DNA from 2 places in the Roseibium sp. JB4-4 genome. Region 2 is predicted to be linked to the other one. Evidence: riboswitches for the same ligand, from Rfam matches in the RefSeq annotation. Region 2 holds a riboswitch; the other holds the start of a gene.

Region 1 (10,787 bases), 290 kb from region 2:
CCAGGAAGCTTCCTCGACGCACCAAAGCCGACCTTCACATGTGGTTCGATCATGGATGCGATTTCTGCGAGAAGACCTGCTGTTTCTTGCGGGTGTTTCTTTTTCTGCCTGCAACACAAATCCGTCCTGCGCAGGACGGCCCAGACATCGGTGCAGAGCTGGAGGCACGGAACTCATGGGTTGTCACAAACGGTAATGAACGCCACTACAAGTTCCAAGCCCTTGCTCTGGTTGTCAGAGCGTCGCCGGTCTTCTTTCCCGTCGGCTGGTTGCTCAATCGCGCCATTTTTCGAAATACCGGCAATCGGATCTATGACTGGGTGGGCCGCAACCGGAAAACACTTTCAAAAGTCTCCCGCAACTGGTTTGCGTGGCGGACCTCACCTCCCCGGTTCGGCGTCGTGACCCAGTCGCTGGCTGCAATTTTCCTGTGTTTCATCACGGTGCAGAACGTAGCCACCTTGCCATGGAGCGGCGTTTCTCCGCTGCCTGCTTCTTTCAAAATGGTTCGCCAGGCACTTGGCCTTTTTCAGCACTGGACAATGTTTGCGCCCTTTCCGGAGATGACCAGTCCCTGGCCAGTCATTGAGGGCGAACTTGCCGATGGCACGATCGTTGATGTCTATTACGGCAACGTGGGACTGGCCGACTTTGAAAAACCCGCCGTGGTTTCAACCGTCTTTGAGAATTACAGGTGGCGCAAATTCCTTTCGAACCTTGAAGACCAGACCTACGACGACAGCCCTCAATTTCTCGCACTGACTTACGGCCAATATCTTTGCAGGACCTGGGCCAGTTTTGACCCGGCCATGCCTGCGCTGAAATCCTTTGTCATCTACTTCCAGATTGAAAGATCTCAACCACCCGGTCTGCCGAAAGAGGTGGAGACCCGGCAGGTCTGGAACCACGAATGCTCCGGGTGATTGATTGCCTTCTATCTTAAAGTGGACAGCGAGCTAGTTCCTCGGCGGAATATTGATCGCCTTTTCGCTTGCAGGACGTTTCAGGCAGGTTTCGACCCATCGGACAACGTTCTTGTGATCCATATATCCGGTTACTTCAGCCGCTTCATAGAACCCGTTGATATTCCGTGCCCAGGGCCAGCTGGTGACATCCGCGATTGTATAGTCGTCACCCATGATGAACTGCCGCCCTTCGAGTTGGCGGTCCAGAACGCCGAGAAGCCGTTTGACTTCGTCGCGATACCGCTCAAACGGGCGACGGTCCTCATACTCCTTGCCGGCAAACTTGTGAAAGAAGCCAAGCTGGCCGGTCATCGGGCCCAACCCGCCCATCTGCCACATCAGCCATTGGATCGTCTCATATTTTGCAGCCGGATCGGCCGGAAGCAGCTTGCCCGACTTTTCTGCAAGGTAAATCAGGATGGCACCCGACTCCCACAAAGCCAGAGGCTTTCCGCCCGGCCCATTGGGATCGATGATCGCAGGGATCTTGTTGTTCGGATTGAGCGACAGGAATTCCGGGGTCATCTGATCATTGGTCGCGAAATCGACTTTGTGAGCTTCATATGCCAATCCCGTTTCTTCCAGCATAGCCGACACCTTGATGCCGTTCGGGGTCGGCAGCGAATAAAGCTGGATCCGCTCAGGATGTTGAGCAGGCCATTTTCTGGTGATTGGGTAGTCGGTCAATGCAGACATTAGATGCTCTCTTTTATTTCTGTTCCGAAGGTCTTTGCCGGATTACGCTGCGCATATAGGACATCGTCATCGCATTTAAACCCATCGTTTGTCGCCGATGAATAATTGGGGAAGACACAAGCGCGCAAACACCTTATAGCTCGCGCGCTCAAGCGGAGAGCCGAACCAGGGTCAGACCTTTTCAAGGAGATATTGATGGCGGACGATACCGAAACGCGGATTGAAAAGCTTGAAATAGATCTCGCCCATGCGACAAACACCATCGATGAACTCAACACCGTTGTAATTGAGCAAGGCAAGCAGATAGAGCGGATGAAACGTGTGCTTGCAAACATGACCGATCAGGTCGAGGAGCTGATGGACAACGTGCTGCCTGGTCACCAGATCGACAAGCCGCCTCACTACTGAAGGCATCCTGGGCGTTTGATCCATTCCAAAGCCGGTTTTGTCAAAAACACTATGCTGACGGAAGTTTCAAAGAAGGTGCTTCATGCGTGTCTTGAAATATCTGGGCTTCCTGCTCGTGCTGATTGCCGGCATTGCCGGCATCTCCTGGTGGAATACGCGCCCTCCCACTGTTGAAGTCGTTACACCCTATAGAGGCAGTGCGGCTGAAGTCGTCTATGCAACGGCTGTTGTAGAACCCGTGCGTTGGGCCAAAGTCACCAGCATCATCCGTGAGCGCATAACTTCGCTATGCGGCTGCGAAGGCATGGAAGTCGCCAAGGGGGACCAGCTGGCCGAACTGGACAGTGGCGATGCCCGTGCAACACTGGCCGAGCTGGAAGCACGTCAGGTTCTAGCCAAGTCCGACAGAGAACGCGCAATGCAACTCCTGGAAAGGCGGGTGGTCAGCCAGCAGGTCTACGACAAGGCCCAAAGCGAACTCATTCGCGTCAATGCCATGATCGCGGCACAAAAGGAACGTTTGCGCGATTACAGCATCGTTGCTCCCATGAACGGCGTGGTCTTGCGTCAGGATGGAGCAGTTGGTGAAGTCGCGGAGCCAGGTGATGTTCTGTTCTGGATCGGCCAACCCCAGCCGCTGCAGCTGATTGCCGAGGTGAATGAAGAAGACATTCCGAAAGTCGCCAAAGACCAGAAAGCGCTCATCAAGGCAGACGCATTTCCAAAACGGGACCTTATGGCAACCGTTTCAAGGATCACACCCAAGGGCGATCCGGTGCTGAAGAACTACCGCGTCTATCTGGACCTTCCGGACGACACACCCTTGCGCATCGGCATGACCGCTGAAATCAATATTGTCACAGATGAAGAAGCAGACACCTTGCTGTTGCCGCTTGCCGCCTTCGATGGTGCACACGTGCAGGCGATTGCTGAAGACAACACCGTCTCGCTTCTTCAGGTCGATACCGGAATCAGGGGCACACGCGCCGTTGAAGTGCTGGCCGGTGTGGAGCCGGGTGCAAGAGTTGTCTTTCCCTACAATTCAGATCTGGAAGCGGGACAGACTGTCAGGCCGGAGGCCGCGAGCGAGCCATGATTCTTTTGTTCAGGATCGCGGCAACCCATGTCCGCAACCGCATGCGACAGACTGTTGTGTCAACGCTTGGCGTGGCGCTCGGGGTCGGATTTTCCGTTGCCATGGCAGGTTTGATGGAGGGTTCACAACGGGACTTCATGTCGACCTTGATCGAGGCAATTCCGCATGTCGAGATCCAGGACGAACAACGTGCTCCGGCCTTGCAGCCCGCCAGCGAACGATTTGACGCAGTCGCTTTTCACGGGCTGAGACCGAAGGAGGATCTGCGCGGTATTCGCAATCCGACAGAGGCCCTGGCGTCCTTACGCGATTGGGTGAACGGTTCCATGACACAGCGACTGAGCGGCCAGGCCGTGCTGCGTTATAGCGGACAGGACATCGGGCTGACTCTGACCGGTGTGGTGCCCCGTGACGAACTTGACGTTTCCAAGATCGAAGACGACATGCGCCAGGGCTCGCTCAAGGATCTTGAGGTAACGTCGAATGGTCTCGTGCTCGGCAGGAAAGCTGCCGAAAGACTTGGCGCGGATGTCGGGGACACCGTCACACTGACATCGGCGAACGGTGTGGCAAAAAGGTTCAAGATCGTTGGCCTTTTTCATACAGGCATCACCGCCAGCGACGAAGGCTTTGCTTATGCGCCCTTGAAAGCTGTCCAGATCCTTCTGGAAAAACCCGACATCATCAACAGCATCTCCATTCGTCTTTCAGATATTGGCGAGGCAAATGATGTGGCTTCCCGCGCCGAACGGCAGCTCGGATACAAGGCGGTTTCCTGGGAGGAAGCGAATGAAGGACTGATGGAGGCTTTCTTCGTGCGCAATGTCATCATGTACACGGTCGTCGGCGCCATACTGGTTGTGGCAGGCTTCGGCATTTTCAATATCGTGTCCACCATCGTTCATGAAAAGGCAAAGGACATTGCGATTCTGAAATCGCTCGGATTTCCAGAAACGGACATCCAGCAGATTTTTGTCCTTGAAGGCCTCGTGATCGGCGTGCTTGGCGCGATCGCCGGGTCAGTGCTGGGTTTTGGCCTTTCCAGCTATCTCGCAACGGTCAAGTTCGAACTCACGACGGATGTCGAGGTGACCCGCTTGCCGATCTATTTTTCGGTTTTGCACTACGTGATCGCCTGCCTTCTGGCGCTGTTTTCTTCTGCAATCGCCGGCCTGATACCTGCCCGCAAGGCCGCTCGTCTCAATCCCGTTGACATTATCCGGGGGCCACGTGACTGCTCCCGCTGCCGCACCGATAGAACATCCGCTGCTGGAAACACGTGACCTGACCCGCATATTGCCCGCTGTTGTTCCTGTCACGCTGGTCAAGGATGTCAGTTTGCGGATCGGTCATTCGGAGTTTGTCGCAATCACCGGACCTTCCGGTTCCGGGAAATCCTCATTGCTTTATCTGCTCGGCCTGCTCGACAGACCGACAGGGGGCGAGGTGTGGATTTCCGGTACAGAAACCGACCGTCTGTCTTCCGGCGAGCTTGCGCACATACGGTTGGAAAAGATTGGCTTCGTATTCCAGTTTCATTTTCTTTTGCCGGAATTCACAGCGCTGGAGAATGTCATGATCCCGATGCAGCGGCTTGGAAAGCTGCCGCCGAAGGAGCAGCATGAACACGCGGAGGGTCTGCTGGCCGGGCTTGGGCTTGAGGACTTCCTGAACCGCCGGCCAGAGCAACTTTCCGGAGGTCAACGCCAGCGTGTGGCTGTCGCCAGAGCGCTCGCAAATTCGCCGGACCTGATCCTCGCCGACGAGCCCACGGGGAGCCTCGATTCCGTTGCCACCGAACAGGTTTTCGAAAGCCTGCAAAAAATCGTAGAGACCCAGCAGACAACCATTATTGCGGTCACGCACGATATGGACCTGGCAAATCGCATGGAACGGCGTGTTCACCTGGTCGACGGGCAAATTGACTACGACCGCAAACAATAGCGAAACCTCAACAACCTTTTCGGTGTCGGTAACATTGAAATCACAAGTGAATTTGTCATAGGTCCACCGCTTGCCATTGGTTTGAAGACATGTCATAAGCCCATCATCATCAAGAGAAGGGCTGGCGCCCTCGCCAACCTGCCGAACCGGGCAAGGTGGTTTCCGCAACAGGGATGCGGCTGGAAAGATCCTCCAAAGAGGCTATCCGGCAATCAAGCGGTTTCACAGCATGCGCCAGTCCTCCTCGGGCAACCGATGGAGGATTTTTTGTCTCAACAGCCTTTTGCCGGTCGTGCGGCAGACCTGATCGAGCATCATCTTGGCGCCCATGCCGAACTCGCCGAAACGTCAATCTGGCAGCGAGCTGCCGAAGATTGTGTTCTGGCGCGTATCAAATCACTGCGTATTGTTGGTGGACTGCCCAGGCACAAGGCTGCCCTGCATCCGGACGAACGCCTGGACAGGTTGAAGAGCCAGCTTCAGCTTTGGGCAAATGGCTGCACATGTGCTGTCGACGAAGATCTGTTCGCCGACATTGTCAACCGTCACCTGTCTGATCGCTAGATTTGGTCAGTCATTGTTGGGCACAGGGCGCGGCTTGCCGCCATCATCGACCGCCACCATTGTGAAGATAGCTTCGGTGACCATTTCGCGATGCCCGTACCGGTGCCGCAAGGCCCAGGCTTCCAATCTGATTTCCATGGATGAGCGTCCAACCCGGATCACTTCTGTATAGACACACAAAACGTCACCCACGTGCACGGGACGAATGAATTTCATCTTGTCGACCGCAATCGTGACAACGCGGCCCTCTGCCCTTTGACCGGCAGCGATGCCGCCGGCCAAATCCATTTGCGACAAAACCCAGCCACCGAAGATATCACCTGAAGCGTTGGTGTCTGCCGGCATCGCCATTGTTCGCAATGTCAGATCGCCATTCGGTTTAATTTCGGTCACGGCCGAGCCCCTCCTTTTTCAGACAGGTCGAGACTACCCACCGCGGCACAGATCACAAGTCCTACTTGATCAAAGTCACTCAAATCACCAGCATCATGATTGCCATGATCCAGAGGGGTAGTGGCGCAGCGATCCAGATCAGAACAATCGGGAGGCCGCGCTGCAGCAAGTTCTTGCGCATATGAAGAAAACTCCTTTTTCAGGCAAAGCCGGGGATCTCAATCACCGTCAGGATTGCGAGTGCCAGCATTCCGGTGATGAATGCTGCCTTGGCACTGCCAATCAGGGACCGGCCTGCCGTGTCGAGCCGTGGCATCGGTAAGTCGCGCGAATCCAGATACATCGACAGCAACATCAACGAAAAAACGGCGAACCAGACAACGACAAGCACTTCGGCGACGAGCACAATTGCAATCAACATGTCCCTATCCAGTCCTGCTTCGAGTTGAGTTCTGGAGGTGGCACTGCGCCGGCAACCCCAAAAGTCGCCAGCCACAGACTTTGCGCGATACGCTCTGCAACAGCGATGATTTCGTCGGCAATGTCGGGCACGAACAGCTCCCGTACAACGGGACGGAATACGCCAAGCCACAAGGCATAATCCGCACTCACCAGCTCCTTCTGTTTAAGATGAGCCGGCACCGGCTTGCCCTTGTAAGCTCCGTTTTTCATGAGTACCGACTGCCAGAACGTTTCCATTTTCGGCAGATGCTCATCCCACTTGCCATCCAGCCGGCGGTTGAAAATCTCACCAAGTCGCGGATGCGCGCGCACACAGCCATAGAATGTCTGGACCATCACATGGATCGACTGCTCGTCAACATGCTCATAACGTTGCAGTCGGTCGCCCTTGTCGATCATCGGCCGTCGGCCAAGTTTGTAACCGCGGCCTGAGAATTTACCGGTTTGCATCGCTTTCTCTAAACATTCATCTAAAATGCATCTTTTAAATGACACAAGCTCGTACTAAAATCAACATCTGAGATGAATGTTTTACGGGAAGCTGCTATGCGCCTCAGTCAGGCCAGTGATTTTGCCTTACGAATTCTCATGGCCACCGGACAGTCCGACCATCCACAGACGGTCGAGAAGCTTGCCAACCAGCTCGGGCTGGCAAAATCTCACGTGATGAAAATCGTCGCGCATCTTGCAAAGGGCGGCTATCTGGAAACCACTCGCGGTCGTGGCGGCGGCATCAGACTGGCAAAATCGCCAGACGCAATCAGGCTTGGCGATGTTGTCCGATTGATTGAGCCGGATCTTGGCGTGGTCGCCTGCCTGAAACCCGGATCAACTGTGTCCTGCGCTTTCCTGCCACGCTGTGCGTTGAAGGGTGCAATGGCACAGGCTGCCGAAGCGTTTCTTGACAGCCTTAATGGCCAGACACTGGCTTCGATTCTGGTTGGAACGCAGAAAGCCAGGCTCTTGGACGCAACTGGCTAAAGCGTTGAGGCCTGCTCGAGAAACTCGATCTGTTCAAGACAGTAATAGCCTGAAATCCGGCTGATCGTTCCGGCCCGTTTCCAATCGTTGAGCACACGGCTGACATTCTCGCGCGCAGCACCGGCCATATTGGCGATATCCGCCTGACTGAGCTTGTAGTGCACCAACATCCGGCCATCGTCGAGAGGTTTGCCGAACGTTTCTGCCAACTGGAGCAGCGTTTGCGCAACCCTGCCTGGAAGAGGCAGGAACGAGCGCGCGGCCAAAACATCATTCGCGTGACGCAGTCTCTTTCCGACGATGGATAGCATATGACGATAGACGGCCGGGTGCTCGTCTGAGAACCTTTGGAACGCCGCCTTGTCAATGAAAGCGAGTTGCGCCTCTTTCAACGCGCTCACTGTCGCCGATCGGGGCCTGCCATCCAAGAGTGCCAATTCGCCAACAAGATCGCCTGGCCCGAGAACGGCCAGCAACTGTTCGTCGCCTTCAACGGACAAAAGAGACACTTTCAACGACCCTTCCAGCACGGCATAACAACCGTTGCCTGGGTCTCCGTTTTCAAAAAGAATTGTTCCAGCAGCAATCTTCATGGGCCGCGCAAGCCGTGACAGCCCAACAGCCAATTCCGGATCCAGCCCCTCAAGTGAAAAGCTGTTCTTCAAAAAGTCTTTAATTTCCGCCACACCTACCCCCTGCCAACAGCGTTGCCGCGACGAACTTTTTTGGATCAGACGCAATCCTGTGATGTTCATCACGTGCAATCAAGCAAAATAACCCTATATCTAAAGTCATGGAAGCGGGGTCGCCCCTCCCTCCTTCCAGGCCTCCACGAAAAACGGCTCTGTTCCCCGCAGGGCCGTTTTTTCGTTGAAATAGAGTTCTAGTTTAAAAATACGTCTTTTTTGTCCAGAGTATGGAAAAATCTCGTACTGGCCAAAACCTCGTACTGACACTCCCTGATCGCTATTTTTTTACGCGGCTCTTCGCGTCTGAGACGATCATCGGCCCGTCCGGGAATTGCAGCGACAAAGCTGAGATCGCTCATACCGTCAAAGTGATTGTGCAAAAGGCGCTGCAGCTCTTCGCGATCGTCCGTTTGCGGCAAAGGCTCGGCTCTCGGCAAAACCTTCATATTGTGGGCCTTGGCGAGATGGGACAATCTCAACGCTTTCAAACCGGGCTGAACAGGCGAAATCAAAAGGGGCGGTTTTTCGAAGTCCGCATGATCAACGGCCTTCAGAACAAGGCGCGCAATCGACATTCTTGAAAGCAGGCCCTCACGAACGGCGATGAAGTCAGGCTGGCGCTTCATCAACACGCTGTACCTCGCCAGCTGCGCCTTGGCTTCTTCCAGCATAAGTTCATCCGGCATCAAGCGGGTCAAGGCACGGAAATTGAGCTTTTCCCGACTAAACGTCCTCTCGCCGTAGACTTCCTGCATACGCGAGCTGACCGGTGACACTCGATCTCCACTGAAAGCAATCGTTACGCCGAAAAGAACCCGATTGCCGACTTTCTCAGCCGTTTCCTGCAGCGGGCGAAACTCACGGGGCCATAGTTCTGTAGCTACAAGAGCGCCGACAGCACTCAAGCGCCCTTTTTCGGCGAGCTCGCGCAGGGCGCGGTCAACCCCGAAAGCGAGACCGTAATCCAAGGCACCAAGTGTTATTCGCTTCATCTAAATCCGGCGGGCAAATAGCAATTATTCAGGCACATCCCTGCGTCATTCGCCCGCGCAATGCAAGTCCGTTGTGAACTCAAGCACTATGCCGCAGTTGTCCTATCTAAAACGGACCGGCTCAAAAACCGGCTCGATCGGACCATCAACCTTGTAGACGATCAACCTTTCAAGGCTGACACCTTTAACCTTGCGCTCAAGCTCGGCAACCTCTTCGACCCTTTCAAAAACTTTCTGAAGGTCGTCCGCCTTGTTACGGCGATCTTCGGTGACATAGAGTCCGGACTTTGCCAGCAGGCTGTTGTCGGGTGGTGGTGTCATCAGATACCGCACGCGTTCCGTCACCTGGAAAACCGGCAGCTTGTCTTTGAAAAGAAAGTCGAGTTGCCCGTTCAGGCCATAGCTTGTTGTCGCAATGAAGGCGGCATCTTCGGCGTCCGCAATCGCCTGAACCGAAGCACCAATTTCAGTCCAGCCGCGCAATTGAAATGTCGGATCCTTGCGCGCGAACCGTCCGGTGATGGGAGCAACTGCATGCAATTGAACAGTCAGAGCAACAATGACACCCAACAGGACCCCGATGGCCCCAACCCGTTGCCACAATAATGCGCGCATTCTAACGTTGGCCACGAATACGGCTGCCATGATTGCAAAGGCGGGAAACAGGGGAGCAGGCCAGTTAGCCTGCACTCTCGCGTGCAAGGAATGATAAAGCAGATAGAGCAAAAACGGGGCAACGCTCAAGAGCATCAGTGATGGTGCGTTTTCTCTCGCTTTTAAGCCCTTCGTCATTTGGTAAGCACCGAAACCGGCGAGAACAGCAATCAACGGATTGAGCAGACCGACCAGCGCACCAAACAATTCAAAGACATATTTCGAAGTGAAACCGCCTCCGCCCGCTCTGCCGAATTGCTTATAGAAGCTTGCCCACTCGTGCGCGTGGTTCCAGTAGAGCACAGGAGCAAAGCACAACAGAGCGGTCAGTCCTCCTGCCCAAAGCTGCCAACACCCCCACCATCGACGTGCGCCCGGCACCCAGATGAGCCAAAACACAATGCCGGCACCCAGAAAGAGTACCGAGTATTTGGAAAGAAGACCGCAACCGGCCATCAGGCCAACCACCAGCCACCAATTTGCATTTTGAGAGCGATTAAGTTCGGCCAGCGCCCACAGGCTCAGGCCCCAGAACAAGACCGAGGGAGCATCCGGCGTTGCCAGAATACCGCCGATGCCCACAAGCAGGCTGGTGTTTAGGAACAAGACGGCCCAACCGGCGGCATTGCGGCTGAACAAAATCGAGGTTGTTCGCCAAAGAGCAAGAGAACCGATGAGGCCGGACAGGACCACCAGGGCGCGGACTGCAAAAACCGTGTCTCCGAACAGAGCTTGCCCAATCGCAATCCACCAGCCGATCATTGGAGGATGATCGAAATAGCTGAGCGCCGGATTTAGACCCCAGATCCGGTAATAGGCTTCGTCTTCTACGAAATGAGCCTGTGATGCAGCGAACAGCTTCATGGCTGTCAGCAAAGCAATGATAATCACCAGACCGGCCGGCCTCAGAAAGATCGGCTCGCTCTTTGGGTCTATATGTGAA
Region 2 (10,787 bases):
TCGGAGCGGAGAAAATGTATTTGTTTCAGTCGCGATGGAAGCACAGAAGACGCGCATTGAAATGTCCTGTCCAATGAGAGGCGTTTCTTGTTCTCGTTGTCGGAAGATGGCCGGCGGGTCGTGGGTCTCCACCGGCCATCCCTGATTAGTCGAGGTAGGTTTCAGCGTTTGCCTTGGCGACTTCCGCCTTGAACAGGGTCAGGAGCTCAACCGCCTTTTCATCGAGGTTTTCATTCACGTGGCCTTCAAATGCAGGCTGCGTCGCCGCGGCCATCGCCTCGCGCTGAGCATCGTCCAGAGCGGTGACTTCCATGGCATCCATGAGACCGGCGAGACCGCGTTCAGAGGACTCGATTATGCGGGACAGGCCCCGGCTTGCGGTGACACAGTTTTCCGCCGCTGCATGAAGCGTAGCGCGCTCCTCATCGCTGAGACCTTCATAAAAAGCGCGGTTGATCATGAACGTGTATGGCGAGAACAGGTGGTTGGTGAGCGTCAGATACTTCTGTACCTCGGAAAAGTTGGCGAAGGAGATGATCGGAACGGGGTTCATCTGACCGTCGATCACACCAGTCTGCAGACCGGAATACACCTCACCCCAAGAGAGCGGATAGGCCTCGGCACCAAGCGCTTGAATAATTGTCTGGTGTGAAGGAAGGGTCATAGTGCGGATGCGGATGCCTTCGAAGTCTTCAAGGTTTGCAATTGGCTTTTGCGAGTTTGTCACAGCGAAAAAGCCACCCGTGTCTGGGAAGCCCAGGACGACAACATCACCCAATGATGCTTCGATGTCGGCTGCGAGCGCTTTGCCGAAGTCGCCGTCAAAAACCTTGTAGGTCGCTTCGTTGCCTGCAAACGCAAACGGAAGGTTCAGAACATCAATGCGCGGATAGTAGCTGGCGAGTGCCCCGGTAGACGTGAGAGTTGCCTGGATCAGTCCGTCACGAACCTGCTGAACGTGTTCTGCGGCTGAGCCGAGCTGGTTCGAGCCAAAAACCTCGACATTTACGCTGCCGTTGGTCCCCGCCTGAACCAGGTTGGAAAACACTGCTGTGCACGCATGTGCCGGATTTTCAAATGGGTCAGTCTTGTTGTCGTGGCCGAACTTGATGGTACCGCCAGCACCGAGCGCGGTACTTGCTGTCATGGTCACGGCTAGGGCCAGTCCTGTTGTAAGTAGTCTCATTTTTTCAGTCCTCTCTGGTTTCTTATGAGGTCAGTTGGCAAATCCAAGGAAACGGGGCAGCATCAACGCTGCGTCTTCCCAGAATGCGAAGATGAAAAGGATGCTGATTTCGGCCACCAGGAACGGCATCAGCTTGATCGATATGCGTTCGAGCTTTTCCCCCGTCACAGAGGACAGGACGAAAAGGCAGGCGCCGACCGGCGGTGTCATCAGCGAAATGTTCAGTGCAAGAACGAAGATGATCCCGGCGTGAATGGGTTCCAGACCGACCTGCTCGGTCAGTGGCACGAGGACAGGTGCAAGGATGATCAGGATCGCGGTGATATCCATCACCATGCCGACAAGCAGCAAAAGCCCGATGATGATTGCAATGACCGCGTAGCGGTTGTCGGACAGGCTTAGAACGTTCTCGGCGATCAGCTGCGGAATACGTTCAAAGCTCATCCACCAGCCGAGAATTCCGGCAAAGGCGATGATGACGAAAATGACGCCGGTGATCCGGGCGGTGCGTACCAGCATCCGGTAGAAGGCTTTGAGCTTGAGCGTGCGGTAGACGAAAACACCTATGAAGACCGCGTAGGCCACTGCGATGGAGGCCGCTTCCGTCGGCGTAACGACACCACCCAGAATGCCACCCAGAATAATGATCGGCATGGCCAGCGCCGTAAGCGAGCTGACAAATGTCGACCAGACTTCCTTCAAGGTGGCGCCACGCGCCGCCTTTGGCAGGTTTTCACGGTTTCCGCCAATCACGATGACCGCCATGCAGACCAGGCAGATGACAAGACCAGGCAGAATTCCGGCTGCAAACAGACCGGCGATCGAAACGCCCATGAGTGAGCCATAGACAACCATGAGCCCGGAAGGGGGATGGTTGGACCGATGATGGAACCGGCTGCGGTCACGGCGCAGGCATAGTCGCGCTTGTAGCCTTCCTTGACCATGGCCGGCACGAGTGTTCGTCCGAAAGCGGCCGCATCTGCAGTCGCCGAACCGGTCAATCCGGCAAAGAAAACAGAAGCCAGCATGTTGGTGTGAGCCAGACCACCCCTGAACCGGCCTACCAGAACCTGCGCCAGGTTGACGAGCCTGTTGGTGATGCCGATGCCGTTCATGATTTCACCGGCAAGGATGAAGAACGGCATGGCGAGAAACGGAAAGATATTCAGACCGTTGAAGATCTTGCTCGGTCCGATGGACAGGAACTGGGTGCCGCCCATGTCGATCAGACCGACAACCCCGGCAAGACCAATGGCAAAACCGATCGGCATGCCGAGCAGGATCAGAAGAACAAATGCAATGCCCGCCCACATCAGACAGCTTCCTCTTCGGCAGGAAACTCCAGGTGTGTGCCGAGATCCCGCACAAGAACGAGAGCGAGCTGAGTGCTGCAAAGCGCGGCAGAAACCGGTATGGCTGCATAAAAAGGCTCGAGACTGAGCCCGAAGATCATTGCCTGCCGGCTGGCGCCGCTTTGAGCGAAGCCAAGGCCATACCAAAGAACATAGAGAAAGAGGCTCAGAGCGAGCAGGTCCATGAAAATGAGGACCGTTCGCTGCACTGGCTTGGGCCACAAATTCAAAAAGGCTGTGAGACCAATATGTTCCCGCCGGGCAATACCGCAGGAAATCGCCAACATCGCCGCCCAGATCATCAGGTAGCGAGCCATGACCTCGGGCCAGGGGAGTTGCCAATGAAAGTAATAACGGTCGACAACGCCCAGCCAGACATCAAGCACCAGCAGCAGCATCAATAAGGCAACCACGGCTTCGGTGATTGTGTTGATCCGTGCGCTAGCGAGACGTGCCCACGTTTGCATTCCACCCTCCCAGATACGTAACTGAAGTACATTGTGTGGAGGTAAAAATACAAAATCAAGCAAAATTTCTAACTAAAGTACAAATTTAAGCGAGGCGAGCTCAGAATTCTGTATCTTGAGTCTGGATTTCAAAAAGAAATGTACTTACGTTACAAATCAAAATGAAGGCGTGGGAGCAGGAAATGTCGGATGGTGAAGGCGCGGAAACAGAACTTCCCAAACGTGGTCAGGGTGCCGTTGCAGATCTGATTTCCGCGTTGGACCGCATAGACGGTCAACTTGCTACGCGCGAACAACGTGTTGCAGATTACGTCAAGGCCAATATCGACCGCATCAGCACAATGACCATCGCAGAGCTTGCTGGGGCTGCCGATGTTTCCACCCCGACCGTAATCCGCTTCTGCAGGTCGCTGGGGTGCGATGGTTTCAAGGAATTCAAGCTGCGTCTGGCGCAGAATCTGGCGGTAAGCCTTCAGTATATTCGACCGGACGTGGGTGAAGAGCCTGCCAGCATGGAGAATTCGATCGACCACGTTCTGGCAGCAATCTACGCGACGACCAACGCTATGCGCCAGCAGCTCGATCCGGCGCAGCTGGAGCAAGCCAAGACAGCGATCGTAGGCAGCAAGCAGCTGCTTGTCGCTGGTATGGGCGGAGGGTCATCCGTGCTTGCGCAGGAGGGGGCCAACCGCTTTTTCAGGCTGGGCATCACGTCAATGGCCGTCAATGACAGTTACATCCTGCAAATGAGGGCCGCGACGCTGGGGCGCGGTGATACGCTGCTCCTGTTTTCGGCAAGTGGCGAAACCGATGCGATTGTCGCCGCCGCAAAGGTTGCAGAAGCCTATGGTGCAAAGACAATCTGCATTTCAAAGCCCGGCAGCCGGCTTGCAAGCGTCGTTTCCATCCCGATCGTCGTTGATCTGCCGGAAGACCCGCATATCTTCAAGCCGACTGCAAGCCGCTATGCATTCCTCGCCGTTTTGGACGCGATCGCCATGTCGGTCGCTTACGACACAAGCGAGGAAACAACGGAGAACCTGCGCCGGATCCGCGCGTCCCTGACAGCATATCACGGGCGCACCGCTCCTCAGCCATTGGGCGACTAGACGAGGTGGCGACAAGGCCTTTTATCGGACCGGTTTCAGATCCCTGGCGCATAACTCCCGGAATATGAAGCCCGTGATGTGCGAAAGACACTACTCAAGGACACAGCGCACTTGCCGGCTTTGTCAAGCGCGGTGTCAGTCCTCCACCTCCGGATCATAAGATCTCAGCACAACGATCGTGTCGAAGCCCTTTATTTCCTCCGCATAAAAGTGCCTTTCGGTGAAGGCGGCATAAGCTTCCATGGAGGCGCATTCAATGGTCAGCACCAGGTCGGCCTTGCCGGTGACATGGTAGAGCTTTTTCACTTCCGGCAATTTCAACAGCGTCTCACGGGCTCTGGCATTTCTTTCCGGCTGGCCACGCACCATTTCCAGCATGGCGAGCAGGGTGACGGTAGTGCCGGTTACCTCGGGCGCCAGGATGGCAATTTCCTTACGGATCGCGCCGATCTCCCGGAGCCGCTGAACCCGTCGCAGACACGCTGCAGGCGACAGACCGACCTTTTCGGAAAGTTCCTTGCCGGTCTGGCGTGCATCGAGGCTCAACAGACGCAGCAGGCGGTGGTCGAAGTCATCTAGTGGGTCCATGAGAGTTACCTCTTCAAAAAAAGAAATCAGGTGCGAGAAATTATCACAATCTTCTATTTTTTGCGAAAAATTCTTGGTTAAGTGAGATGTTTGCGCACCGAGTGCAGCGATGCTCCCTAGTCTTCAATACAGTCAAGACAAAGGAGCACTCGAGATGAGCGATCAAACAACAAGTCAGAGCCCACTCCAATTCACCTGGGCGTCTTTCCCGGAACTGTTGCAGATTGTTGTTCGAAATCTTCAGCGCCAATCGAAGCGCCGGAAGGACGCGCAAAGCCTGGCGCAGATGCCGGATCACTTGCTGCGCGACCTCGGCCTAAGCCGGACAGATGCCTCAAGAATGCTGAGGAGCGAACTGACCACTGTTCCAACCGATTACAGCGAGACCGAGACGCAGAGGATTTTAAGGCGGCTGAATTGCTGGAGCGGGTGAAGGGAATCGAACCCTCGTCTTAAGCTTGGGAAGCTTCTGCTCTACCATTGAGCTACACCCGCGATGGCTCCGGGAGCTTTCTGCGCCGAGTGGACGGGTCTGTCAACTCAAGAAGTTGGATTTCGACGAGCTGTTGATCTTGCACTGCGGCAAAGAAATCGCCATGTTCGCGCGGGCGCAAACTGCGCCAATGATGATGGCACACTCCAGGTCGGATATATGCGAAACAAGGTCAAGGCGCTCGTCACTTCGCGCAATTGGGAATTCTGTATTATCGGGATTATCGTCCTGAACGCCATCACGCTGGGGTTGGAAACCAGCAAGACGGTGATGGACCAGGTTGGCGGAACGCTGGTGTTTGTCGACAAGGTGATCCTCGGGATTTTCGTCGTCGAGCTGATCTTGCGCCTCTACGCGCATGGCCTGAAATTCTTCAAGGATCCCTGGAGCATTTTTGACTTTGTCATCGTGGCGATTTCGCTTGTGCCGGCCAGTGGAAATCTCTCGGTGCTGCGTTCGTTGCGCATCTTGCGTGTCCTGCGCCTGATTTCGGTCGTTCCTTCGCTCAGACGCGTGATCGGCGGCCTGATTGCAGCCCTTCCAGGCATGGGCTCGATTGTCGTCCTTATGGCGTTGGTTTTCTATGTTTTTGCCGTCATGGCGACCAAGCTCTTCGGAGAATCTTTCCCCGAATGGTTCGGCGATCTTGGAGCCTCGCTTTATACGCTCTTCCAGATCATGACGCTGGAAAGCTGGTCCATGGGCATCGTCCGTCCGGTGATGGAAGCTTATCCCTATTCCTGGCTGTTCTTCGTGCCCTTTATTCTGTGCACGGCATTCACGGTGCTCAACCTCTTCATCGGTATCATCGTGTCGGCCATGCAGGAAGAACATGATGCCGAAGCCGATGCAAACCGGCAGGCGATCCATGACGATACGGGCTTGATCCTGGAAGAAGTGAAAGCCCTTAGAACCGAACTGAAGGCGCTCAGAGCCGAGGTCGACAAGACCAGATCCTAGAGGTCCTCGAGCGTCTCCTGGGGACCTTCAACGAGAAGACGTACACCGTTTTCCGTGTAATCGCGCGCGACAACGCTGAGGCCAAGCACCTCAACCCGTCGCTCCAGGTCTGAGCTGTGGGCGAAGTCCGCACTGAACTCCCTTTGCGCCATTTTTCTGAAAGGCACGAGATCGGCGTTGTTGATGGCGTCCTGAGCTGCGCCGGAATAGGCCCGCGCGAGGCCACCGCCGCCTAGTTTGGTGCCACCGAAATAACGCACAATCAGCACCGCGCAATTGATGAGCTCCGCCCCTTGCAGAACGCGCAAGGTCGGCATGCCGGACGTGCCGGCCGGTTCGCCATCGTCCTTGCCGCTTTCCTCTATCTGGTCACCTTCAAGAAGCCGTCTGTGAGCCGTGACCACATGATTGGCCTTGCGATGTTCCTTGCGAAGGTCGTCCAGCCGCTGGTCAAACACTTCAAATGGAACCAGATGAGCAAGAAACCGGGACTTCCGGTCCTCCAGAAAACCTTCGAACTCCCGCGTGACGGTCTTGAATGCCATGCCGGTCTATGCAGGCGACCTGAAATGTTTGGAAAGTTTGAGCGCCTGGCCCTGATAATTGGAGCCGATCCCTTCGCCATAAAGCGTTGCCGGGCGTTCTGCCATGTGTTCATAGACAAGGCGGCCAATGGTCTGGCCATGTTCCACAATGAAGGGCACGTCGTGCGACCGGACTTCCAGAACAGCGCGCGAGCCGACGCCGCCGGCTCCGGAATGACCGAAACCGGGGTCGAAAAAACCGGCATAGTGGACGCGGAATTCGCCAACCAGCGGGTCGAACGGCACCATTTCCGCAGCGAAGTCAGGTGGTACGTGCACGGCTTCCTGGCTGACCAGGATATAAAACGCATTGGGGTCGAGGATCAGCTCACCGCGTTGGCGGCGGTGGATCGGTTCCCAAAAATCGAGCGGGTCCTGCGCGCCGACAACATCGACGTCAATCAGGCCGGAGTGATGCTTGGCACGGTATCCGATCAGGCTGTCGGGACCATTGCCTTCAAGATCGATTGAAAGTTGAACGCCATTGCCGATACGCTCATTGCCACCGCTCATAAGCGTATGGGATTTGTGCACCTCTTCCAGAATGTCGTCAGCAATCAGGGACTGGCCACGCCGGAAACGGATCTGGCTCAACCTCGAGCCCGAGCGGACCAGGATCGGGAAGGTGAGGGGTGAAATTTCGGCGTAGAGCGGGCCTTCGTATCCGGCAGGGATAGTGTCGAAGGCAAGGCCGTTGTCGGTGATAACACGGGTGAAGACATCCAGTCGGCCCGTGGAGCTTTTCGGATTGGCGGTCGCCGAAATGTCCGCTGCAAGGGCAAGGCTTTCCTGCAGGGGAACGATATAGACACATCCGGTTTCAAGAACAGCGCTTTCCGAAAGGTCGATTGTATGAAGCTTCAGCTGCTCCAGCCTCTCGGCAACCCTGATCTCCGGGCCGGGCAGAAAGCTCGCACGAACCCTGTAGGCTTCGCGTCCAAGCCTCAGATCGAGGCTTGCAGGCTGGATCTGACCGGTGACTGGAGGTTCGGCAGCCGATATTTCGCCGGCTGCGAACATCTCCTGAATGATGCGTTCGGGCAAAATGCCGCTGGCTGAAAGTGCTGCGCTACCGTTCAAGACCTGACCCGCCGTGACGTTCATATGATTTCCCGCAAATTCCTTGCCTATCGTCCTTAGCGGATAGGGCGGCCCGCGCCAACAGGCTTTGTGCCGATGGCAGGCTTTTCGCCGAAGGAGATTGACCTTCGAAACGTTTTCACTTAACAAACAGGCTCTTCGTGGTGATTTGGGCCGGCCGGCTTGCAGCCACGTTAAACAAGTTGCTAAATAGGCCGGAGGTGCAAACCCCGGTCTTGAGGCTGGGGTTTTTTGCGTTTGGAGCAATGGAAGACATGACTGAGACCACCAAGACCGGAAACAAGAACTGGCGTCCTGCAACCGCACTGGTGCATGGCGGTACGATGCGGTCACCTTTTGGTGAAACCTCAGAGACCATATACCTCACACAAGGGTTCACCTATAGCGGTGCCGAAGCGGCTGAAGCGCGCTTCAACGGCGAAGATCCAGGCTATGTCTATTCCCGTTATGCCAACCCTACTGTCAGCATGTTCGAGGACCGGATCAAGGGGTTGGAAGGCGCAGAGGCTGCGCGCGGGACTGCAAGCGGCATGGCAGCTGTCAATCTGGCGCTGATGGCGTCGGTCAAGGCGGGCGATCATGTGATTGCAGCCAAAGCCCTGTTCGGATCATGCCGATACATTTGCGAGACACTCTTGCCGCGGTTCGGGGTAGAAAGCACGCTGGTTGACGGCACCGACATCGATCAGTGGAAAGCAGCAGTTCGTCCGAACACCAAGGCACTGTTTCTGGAAAGCCCGACCAATCCGACGCTCGAGGTGATCGACATTGCTGCAGTCGCCGACATCGCCAGGGAAGCCGGTGCGCGGCTGATTGTCGACAATGTCTTTGCAACACCACTCTATCAGTCGCCTCTTAAGCTTGGTGCCGACGTTGTCGTTTATTCGGCAACCAAACACATTGACGGTCAGGGCCGTTGTCTGGGCGGGGTCGTTCTTTCAGATGAGGAGTGGATCACTGACGAGGTAATGCCCTTTATCAAGCATACTGGGCCACACATGAGCCCTTTCAGTGCCTGGGTTCTCCTCAAAGGACTGGAAACGTTGCCGCTACGCGTGGCACGCCAGACCGAGAGTGCCGGAAAGGTAGCCGATTTTCTGGCGGACCAGTCCAAGATCAGCCGGTTGATTTATCCTGGGCGCGCCGACCACCCGCAAGCTGATGTCGTTCAGCGTCAGATGACAGCCGGATCGACAATGGTTGCCTTTGAAGTCAAGGGTGGTAAGGAAGCAGCCTTCCGTTTCACCAACGCGCTGGAGACGATCAAGATCTCCAACAATCTTGGAGACGCCAAGAGCCTGATCACCCATCCGGCCACCACGACCCATCAGTCGATTGGTGAAGAAGCACGCGCGGAGCTGGATATTTCCGACGGCATCTTGCGGCTATCAATAGGTCTGGAAGATCCGCTGGACCTTCTGGAAGACGTTGAAAAAGCGCTCAATGCAGTTTGATGAGCGCGTGAAATTAGACGTACGAGCCCGGCCAAGTGCCGGGCTTTTCATTTGAGATGCTGTCCAGGGCCGTTGTGAAGAGGCAACACAGTAAGCCCGAACCATTGCGAAAGGAGCAAAACAGCGTGAACTGGCGCGCCAGTTGTGCCAAGGAAACCCTTGGATGGGCCGAAGAACGCCCATCGAATACCTGAGGGCAGGAAGTGGCTCAGATGACGGTTCAGTCCAAATTCGGTTACCAGGCCTATATCATTTGTACCTCACCCCGCAGCGGCAGCACCTTGTTGTGTAAATTGCTGGCGGCAACAGGCGTCGCCGGAAAGCCGGAATCCTATTTCCACGTGCCGACACTTGCGGCTTGGCAGAAATCCCTGAACCTTCAGTCCCGTGACTACAAAAAGAAGTTTCGGCTCTCAAGGCAGTCTTTTCCGCCTCCCGTTCCAAGGGTATGGGAGGAAGCAGTCTTTTCGGCCTGCGATTGCAGCGGAAAAGCGCAAGCTTTTTCTTTGACCGGCTCGAATTTACGCACCCGGACGCTTCGAGCGATCTGGCGCGCTTCGAAGCGGAATTTGGAAAAACATGCATCATCCATTTGACGCGGCAGGACAAGCTTTCCCAGGCGATCTCATTGATCAAGGCCACGCAAACCGGCCTTTGGCACAAAGCTCCCGATGGAACAGAGCTGGAAAGAACATCCGAACCGAAAGAACCGGACTACGACAGGGAGCTGATCCGCCAGACGGTTGAGGAAGTCACACTATATGAAGACGAGTGGAGCAATTGGTTTTCCCGGGAAGGGCTGGATCCCTACCGGATAACCTATGACGGATTGGCCAATGATCCGGAGACTGTCCTTGTCGATCTCATTTCGCATCTCGGTTTTGATGGCGCGGTTGCAAAGGGGATTCCGCTGCCTGTTGCCAAACTTGCGGACAAGGTGAGCGAGGAGTGGAAGACACGATATCTCCTGGACGAAGGTCTCAAAGGTAAAAAGCCAAATGAAATGAAACCCTAGTCTCTCAAGGCGGCGACGCCAATCAGGACACGGGCAGCGGCTGAGACGAAACACACAAAAGCAAATCCCCAGGCCAAAACGGGGAACCAGGCGGGAAGAAGAGCCATCAACAGGAACAGGGCTATGGTTTCTGCCCCTTCAGCCAGGCCGCCGAGATAATAGAGAGACTTGGAACCGCGCGCGTCCGTCGTCAGCTGTTTGCGTTCCGCCATGATGGCGAATGCCAGAAAGGCTGAGCCGTTGGCGTAGAAGCTGCAGAGAAGGGCTGCCGCAGGGAGGGCGTTGTTGGCAGGATCCAGCACAGCGAAGGCGAGCGGAATAGCGCCATAGAAGAAAAAATCGAGCGTGATATCGAGGTATCCGCCAAGATCGGTCTTGCCGGATGCGCGTGCAATCGCGCCATCAAGGCCATCAGCCAGCCTGTTCAGTCCAATCAGAAAGAAACCGGCAAGCGTTGCGCCGCAAGCAATTGCCACGG

The links. Region 2 has a riboswitch for S-adenosylmethionine ahead of ACZ1HV_RS08440 (O-succinylhomoserine sulfhydrylase). Riboswitches for the same ligand answer to the same signal wherever they lie in the genome.
Region 1: another riboswitch for S-adenosylmethionine. It lies ahead of ACZ1HV_RS09830 (hypothetical protein); the one in region 2 lies ahead of ACZ1HV_RS08440 (O-succinylhomoserine sulfhydrylase).

What each region holds. Positions count from the first base shown of each region.
Region 1 covers NZ_CM146333.1:2,131,444-2,142,230, forward strand. The annotation lists gene ACZ1HV_RS09800 (hypothetical protein) at 1-923, shown strand, start outside; gene ACZ1HV_RS09805 (glutathione S-transferase N-terminal domain-containing protein) at 957-1,661, opposite strand; gene ACZ1HV_RS09810 (SlyX family protein) at 1,857-2,069, shown strand; gene ACZ1HV_RS09815 (efflux RND transporter periplasmic adaptor subunit) at 2,152-3,165, shown strand; gene ACZ1HV_RS09820 (ABC transporter permease) at 3,162-4,448, shown strand; gene ACZ1HV_RS09825 (ABC transporter ATP-binding protein) at 4,396-5,109, shown strand; SAM-I-IV-variant riboswitch at 5,211-5,335, shown strand; gene ACZ1HV_RS09830 (hypothetical protein) at 5,377-5,673, shown strand; gene ACZ1HV_RS09835 (acyl-CoA thioesterase) at 5,680-6,024, opposite strand; gene ACZ1HV_RS09840 (hypothetical protein) at 6,266-6,487, opposite strand; gene ACZ1HV_RS09845 (group III truncated hemoglobin) at 6,481-6,978, opposite strand; gene ACZ1HV_RS09850 (RrF2 family transcriptional regulator) at 7,075-7,509, shown strand; gene ACZ1HV_RS09855 (Crp/Fnr family transcriptional regulator) at 7,506-8,195, opposite strand; gene ACZ1HV_RS09860 (ChbG/HpnK family deacetylase) at 8,393-9,190, opposite strand; gene ACZ1HV_RS09865 (ArnT family glycosyltransferase) at 9,293-10,787, opposite strand, start outside.
Region 2 covers NZ_CM146333.1:1,839,466-1,850,252, reverse strand. The annotation lists partial or broken gene ACZ1HV_RS08495 (M81 family metallopeptidase) at 1-57, opposite strand, end outside; gene ACZ1HV_RS08490 (TRAP transporter substrate-binding protein) at 146-1,186, opposite strand; partial or broken gene ACZ1HV_RS08485 (TRAP transporter large permease) at 1,217-2,457, opposite strand; gene ACZ1HV_RS08480 (TRAP transporter small permease) at 2,499-3,005, opposite strand; gene ACZ1HV_RS08475 (MurR/RpiR family transcriptional regulator) at 3,188-4,114, shown strand; gene ACZ1HV_RS08470 (Lrp/AsnC family transcriptional regulator) at 4,250-4,702, opposite strand; gene ACZ1HV_RS08465 (DUF1127 domain-containing protein) at 4,857-5,135, shown strand; tRNA gene ACZ1HV_RS08460 (tRNA-Gly) at 5,124-5,197, opposite strand; gene ACZ1HV_RS08455 (ion transporter) at 5,355-6,155, shown strand; gene ACZ1HV_RS08450 (IMPACT family protein) at 6,152-6,700, opposite strand; gene ACZ1HV_RS08445 (2'-deoxycytidine 5'-triphosphate deaminase) at 6,707-7,843, opposite strand; SAM riboswitch at 7,971-8,050, shown strand; gene ACZ1HV_RS08440 (O-succinylhomoserine sulfhydrylase) at 8,095-9,294, shown strand; partial or broken gene ACZ1HV_RS08435 (Stf0 family sulfotransferase) at 9,507-10,309, shown strand; gene ACZ1HV_RS08430 (CDP-alcohol phosphatidyltransferase family protein) at 10,306-10,787, opposite strand, start outside.